2 regions of the Variovorax sp. RCC_210 genome follow, and region 1 is predicted to be linked to the other one. Evidence: predicted binding sites of a transcription regulator. Region 1 holds the regulator's gene; the other holds the start of a gene.

The links. Region 1 encodes NrdR, which represses ribonucleotide reductase genes. Its sites were predicted from a motif close to CACNANATNTNGTG; they were not measured.
Region 2: the regulator NrdR is predicted to act here: its motif matches at 1,915-1,928, upstream of AB6807_RS33950 (ribonucleoside-diphosphate reductase subunit alpha).

Annotation. Positions count from the first base shown of each region.
Region 1 covers NZ_JBFUPJ010000001.1:639,388-642,791, reverse strand. Annotated here, with positions in the region: gene AB6807_RS03135 (transglycosylase SLT domain-containing protein) at 1-249, shown strand, start outside; ZMP/ZTP riboswitch at 294-419, shown strand; gene glyA (serine hydroxymethyltransferase) at 462-1,706, shown strand; gene nrdR (transcriptional regulator NrdR) at 1,728-2,171, shown strand; gene AB6807_RS03120 (type IV pilin protein) at 2,205-2,696, opposite strand; gene AB6807_RS03115 (pilus assembly protein) at 2,700-3,404, opposite strand, start outside.
Region 2 covers NZ_JBFUPJ010000018.1:29,886-33,289, forward strand. Annotated here, with positions in the region: gene AB6807_RS33940 (sigma-54-dependent transcriptional regulator) at 1-1,051, shown strand, start outside; gene ampD (1,6-anhydro-N-acetylmuramyl-L-alanine amidase AmpD) at 1,038-1,661, shown strand; gene AB6807_RS33950 (ribonucleoside-diphosphate reductase subunit alpha) at 2,022-3,404, shown strand, end outside.

The DNA of each region.
Region 1 (3,404 bases):
TCGCTGGAAGGCGGCCTGCGCTACTACGTGGGCGCGGCCAACCTGCAGGACGACGGCGGCTATGCCAGCAAGGTCATCGCCGAGCACGAGCGCCTGCTGCAGGTGGCCAACGGCCGCGCGCCGTCCACCACCACCGTCACGCCGCCGCCTCCGGGCATGCGCGCGCAGCCGCTGCCCGTGGTGGCGCCGGCCAAGCCTGAAGAAGGCGCCGAGCCGGCCAAGGTCGCCCTGCTTTCCTCGGTGTCCTGACATTCTCCTTGCCGGGTTGCCCGCCGGATGCGGTGCGCTACACTCGGCGGGTACGCGACTGGCGATAGGCGCAGCACCCGAACAAGGTGCCACGCGCTGACGTGGAATACCACTGGGAAGCGTGCCGCCTGACCTCAACAGGCGTTCAGCCGTTCGCCTGGGCAGCCCTTGTTTTGGTTGAAGAACAAGGACCTCGTCTTCAAAGGACTGCCATGTACCAACGCAACATCCTGGTCGAACAGACCGATCCCGAAATCTGGGCCGCGATCCAAGCCGAAAACGCGCGCCAGGAACATCACATCGAGCTGATCGCCAGCGAGAACTACGCCTCGCCGGCCGTCATGGCCGCCCAGGGCTCGCAGCTCACCAACAAGTACGCCGAAGGCTACCCGGGCAAGCGCTACTACGGCGGCTGCGAGCACGTCGACGTGGCCGAGCAACTGGCCATCGACCGCGTGAAGCAGATCTTCGGCGCCGATGCCGCCAACGTGCAGCCGCACTGCGGCGCCTCGGCCAACGAAGCCGTCATGCTCGCCTTCCTGAAGCCCGGCGACACCATCATGGGCATGAGCCTGGCCGAAGGCGGTCACCTGACCCACGGCATGCCGCTGAACATGAGCGGCAAGTGGTTCAACGTGGTGAGCTACGGCCTGGACGCCAACGAAGCCATCGACTACGACGCCATGGAACGCAAGGCGCACGAGCACATGCCCAAGCTGATCATCGCGGGCGCCTCGGCCTACTCGCTGCGCATCGATTTCGAGCGCTTCGCCAAGGTGGCCAAGGACGTGGGCGCGATCTTCATGGTCGACATCGCCCACTACGCCGGCCTGGTGGCCGCGGGCGTGTACCCCAACCCCGTGCCGCACGCCGACATCGTCACCTCGACCACGCACAAGAGCCTGCGCGGCCCGCGCGGCGGCATCATCCTGATGAAGTCGCAACACGAGAAGGCGATCAACAGCGCCATCTTCCCCGGCCTGCAAGGCGGCCCGCTGATGCACGTGATCGCCGCCAAGGCCGTCGCGTTCAAGGAAGCCATGACGCCCGAGTTCAAGGCCTACCAGCAACAGGTGGTCAAGAACGCGCAGATCGTTGCCGACACCCTCACCCAGCGCGGCCTGCGCATCGTGAGTGGGCGCACCGAAAGCCACGTGATGCTGGTCGACCTGCGCGCCAAGGGCATCACCGGCAAGGAAGCCGAAGCCGTTCTGGGCGCCGCCCACATGACGATCAACAAGAACGCGATCCCCAACGATCCTGAAAAGCCGATGGTCACCAGCGGCGTGCGCATCGGCACCCCCGCCATGACCACGCGCGGCTTCAAGGACGAAGAGGCCCGCGCCACCGCGAACCTGGTCGCCGACGTGCTCGAGAACCCGCGCGACGCTGCGAACATCGATGCCGTGCGCGCCAAGGTGCACGCGCTGACGAGCCGTTTCCCTGTCTACCGCTGATCGTCCCCAAGACCTGACCGCATGAAATGCCCTTTTTGCGGTCATCTTGAAACGCAGGTCGTCGAGACCCGCGTTTCGGAAGACGCCGACTTCGTTCGCAGGCGCCGCCAGTGCAGCGCCTGCGACAAGCGCTTCACCACCTACGAGCGGCCCGACGTCAATTTTCCTGTCGTCGTGAAGAAGGACGGCAGCCGCGCCGACTTCGACTCCACCAAGGTGCGCGCCTCGATGATGCTGGCGCTGCGCAAGCGGCCGGTGAGCATCGAGCAGATCGACAACGCCCTGCTGCGCATCGAGCAGAAACTGCTGGCCAGCGGGCTGCGCGAAATCGAATCGACCAAGGTCGGCGAACTCGTCATGCGCGAACTCAAGAAGCTCGACAAGGTCGCCTACGTGCGCTTTGCCTCGGTGTACCGCAGCTTCGAGGACGTGGACGAGTTCAGGCAGTTGCTGCGCGACATCTGAGCGCCGGCCGCCGCGGCCTTCTAAGCCTGCGCGTCATCGGTTCCAGCAGAGCTGCACCAGCGCATCCGACGCGCTGGTCTTGTTGCCGGCCAGCTTCACGCCCTGCTGGTTCACCGTGAGCTTTCCGCATTCGTCCATCACCGATCCGCCTTGCGGCACCGCTTGCAAGGTGTACGTGGTTTCACTTCTGTCGGCATAGCTGACGAGGTAGTTGGCGGTGCCCGCGGCCGGCGCGTGGCTCAGTCCGTCAGGCAGCGCGACGCTGGCCGGTGGATAGCGGCCATTGGCGGTCAGGTAACGCTCGCTCCATTGCGCCGCCTGCAGCAGTTGCTGCTTTGCGTCGGCCCGCTTGGCCCGCAGCACATAGCGTGTGTAGCTCGGGTATGCGATGGCGGCGAGGATGGCGATCACCGCCAGCACGATCATCAGTTCGATCAGCGTGAAGCCACGCAGGCGGCCTCGCACGTCGGCCCGTACACCGCCCCGCGCCGCGGCCTGCTGGTTCATGCGTTGTCTCGATGCCATGGGTCAGTCCGTCGAAATGAGGTTGCGCCAGCCGAAGCGGCGCACCGCGTCGGGCCGCGTCGTCGTGTGGCACTCGCCGGCGGCGTTGCAAATCACATCCTTGCCCTTCTGGCGGTCCTGAGGCACGAACACGATGTCGTCCTTGCCCGAGCGGTTGCGAAAGCCGAGAAAGGCGTCCGCCGTCCCAGTGCCGTTGTAGGCGATGCCCTGGGGGGCCGAGCCGCTGAAGAAGTCGACCACCATCGACCAGCCGTCGTCGTCGCTGCCGGCCGTGCAATCGAGCACGTTGCTGCTGGTGCCGGGAACGGTGGCCGCGAACGTGCCGGCGCTGTTGCTCAGCGCCTTGCCCGGGTAGACGATGCGCTCGCCGCCGGCCGGCAATTGAAGGGACCAGCCGCGCCTGGCCTCGGCGCCGGTGTAGCTCACGCTGTGGCGCGAGACGGTGCGGTACTCGGCTGCGTCTCTCTTGACCGGCCGCGTGCCGGCGGTCTGCGCCACCAGGTCGGCCATGGCCGCTGCTCCGGACGTGCCGTTGGCCGGATCCCAGATGCCGTACAGGTAATGAGGGGTCGCGGTGCGCTCGTCGCCGACCGCAAACAGCCGCCCGGTGCCGAACACCACCATGTAGCCGCCTCGCGGATGGCCGACGACGACCGGCGCCGCGGTGATCGGCTGGCTCGCGCCGGCGGCGAACAGGGGAACGCCATC
Region 2 (3,404 bases), on a different contig from region 1:
ACTGGTGGCGCGCGCCGTGCACGCCTGCAGCCAGCGCAGCGAAGGTCCGTTCGTCGCCGTGAACTGCGGCGCCATTCCCGAGAACCTGCTCGAGGCCGAATTCTTCGGCGCCAAGAAGGGCTCGTACACCGGCTCGGCGCAAGACCGCGACGGCTACTTCCAGGCCGCGCGTGGCGGCACGCTGTTTCTCGACGAGATCGGCGACCTGCCGCTGGCCATGCAGTCGAAGCTGCTGCGCGCGATCCAGGAGCGCAGCGTGCGCGCCATCGGCTCGACGCAGGAAGACGCGGTCGACGTGCGCATCGTGAGCGCGACCCACAAGGACCTGCACGCCGAAGTGCAGGCCGGGCGTTTCCGGCAAGACCTGTTCTATCGCCTCAACGTGATCGAGATCGCCGTGCCCGCGCTGCGCGAGCGCCGCGAAGACCTGCCCGCGCTGTGCGCCGCGCTGCTCGCGCGCATCGCGCAGGACGGCGGGCTGCCGGTGCCGCTGCTGTCGGGCGACCTGCTGCGCCGCCTGTCGCTGCACCCGCTGGACGGCAACGTGCGCGAGCTCGAGAACCTGCTGCACCGCGCGGTCGCGCTGAACGACGGCGACGAGCTGCACCTGGACCTGATGGGCGGCTTCACCGCCGCCGCCGAGGCCGCGGCGTCCGCGCCGGCGCCGCTGATGCCGGCGTTCGATGCGCCTTCGTCGGCGATGACCATGGCGCCTCTTGCACCTGCCGCACCGGCTGCCGCATCCGCATCCGCATCCGCCTCGGCCCTCGCTTCGACGGCAACGCTCGCATCGCCCAGGCCCGCCCCGCCGCCGCTGCCCTCCGACCTGCAGGCCTACCTCGACCAGCAGGAGCGCGAGATCCTCGTGCGCGCGCTGCACGAGAGCGGCTTCAACCGCACCGCGGCCGCCGCGCGGCTCGGCATGAGCCTGCGCCAGATTCGCTACCGCATCGCGCGCCTGGGCATCACCACGCCCAACGGCGACCCCACCGGCGACCCCCATGGCGATTCCAGTGGCGAAGATGGCGCGAGCAGCCATGCCGACGACTGACACGCCCGCTGCGGCCGAGGGTTCGCCCAGCGGCGACGGCCTCTGGCAAGCCGGCTGGTACCGCTTCGCGAAGGCGCTGCGCTCGCCCAACTTCGGGCCCCGCCCCGGCACCGCGCCCACCGACCTCGTCGTGCTGCACTCCATCAGCCTGCCGCCCGGCGAGTACGGCGGCGACGCGGTGCAGCAGCTGTTCACCAACCAGCTCGACTGGGATGCGCACCCCTACTTCCAGTCGATTCGCGGGCTGCAGGTGTCCTCGCATTTCTTCGTGCGGCGCAACGGCGAGCTCTGGCAGTTCGTGAGCTGCGACGACCGCGCCTGGCACGCGGGCGTGTCGTCGTGGCGCGGGCGCGGCAACTGCAACGACGACTCCATCGGCATCGAGCTCGAAGGCCTGGAGGGACAGCCGTTCGAGGCGCCCCAGTACGAGACGCTCGCGAGCCTGTGCGCCGCCGTGGCGCAGCACTATCCCATCGCGTACATCGCGGGCCACGAGCACATCGCGCCGGGCCGCAAGCAGGACCCCGGCGCCGGCTTCGACTGGCGCCTGTTGCGCGAACACCTCGGCTGGAATCCACAGATGTTTCCCGCGCAGCTGGCGCAGCGCTAATTTTTTCAATCGCACATCGGGCTGCGATTCGCTGCGGTTGACGCGAATCGCCACGCGAATTGCAAATGCCCGAGCCAGCAACCATGCGGGCTGCAAGCCCAAATCGCCTTGCAAGCCAAGCCCCATGCGGGTTGCGAGAACATAGGCCAGTGTTCACGCGGCATCTCTGGCGGTGTGCCCCGCCGAACAGATTTTTGTCGGTGTGTGTGTTTAAAGGAAAACACTACCGGTAGTGGCTTGTGGGTCATCCACACCCTAGATATAGTGTCCTCCGTCCGGTCATCAGCACCGGCGTGACGTCCGGCCCGGCCCGGCCCAGACGTCGCCATCCAACAAGAATTGCCAACCGAGAGGAAGCGAATGCAAACAGCCCTGACCCCCCAATCGACCCCGCGCGCCGTTCCCTCGACGCCGCCGCAGCAGCCTCGAGACACCGCTGGTTCGCCTGGCGGCCAGAACCTGGCGCACTACCAGATCATTCGCCGCAACGGCGCCGTGGTGCCCTTCGAGCCGAACAAGATTGCCATCGCGATGATGAAAGCCTTCCTGGCCGTGCACGGCACCCAGGGCGCGGCTTCGGCCAGCGTGCGCGAAACGGTCGACACGCTCACGCAAGGCGTGATCCGCGCCATGGTGCGTTCGCGTCCGGGCGGCGGCACCTTCCACATCGAAGACGTGCAGGACCAGGTCGAGCTCGGCCTGATGCGTGGCGGCCACCACGAGATTGCACGCGCCTACGTGCTGTACCGCGAGCGCCGCACGCAAGAGCGTTCCAAGCAGGGCGAGCATGAAATGCCGGCCGTGCAGACGCTGCATGTGCTGGACAACGGCGAGCGCGTCGAGCTCGACCTGAACCAGCTCAAGGGCCTGATCGAATCGGCCTGCGAAAACCTGGGCGACAGCATCACCGCCGCGCCGATCGTCGCCGAGACGATGCGCAACCTGTACGACGGCGTGCCGCTCGACGAGGTCTACAAGGCGTCCATCCTGGCGGCCCGCACGCTGATCGAGAAAGACCCCGACTACACCTTCGCCACCGCGCGCCTGCTGCTGCACACGATCTTCAAGGAAATCATCGGCCGCGAAGTGATGCCGGTCGAGCGTGCCACCGCCTACGCCGACTACTTCCCGCAGTTCATCAAGAAGGGCGTGGAGAACGACCTGCTCGACGAGAAGCTGCTGCAGTACGACCTGCCCCGCCTGGGCGCCGCCCTGAAGGCCGAGCGCGACAACCAGTTCGACTACCTCGGCCTGCAGACGCTGTACGACCGCTACTTCCTGCACGTGCGCAAGAGCCGCATCGAACTGCCGCAGGCTTTCTTCATGCGCGTGGCCATGGGCCTGTCGCTGAACGAGATCGACCGCGAAGCGCGCGCCATCGAGTTCTATGAAGTGCTGTCGTCGTTCGACTTCATGTCGAGCACGCCCACGCTGTTCAACGCCGGCACGCTGCGCTCGCAGCTCTCCAGCTGCTACCTGACCACCGTGCCCGACGACCTGGACGGCATCTACGAGTCGATCAAGGAAAACGCGCTGCTGTCGAAGTTCGCCGGCGGCTTGGGCAACGACTGGACCCGCGTGCGCGCGCTCGGTAGCCACATCAAGGGCACGAACGGCGAATCGCAGGGCGTGGTGCCGTTCCTGAAGGTGGTGAACGACACGGCCGTGGCCGTGAACCAGGGCGGCAAGCGCAAGGGCGCGGTCTGCACGTACCTGGAAACCTGGCACCTCGACATCGAGGAG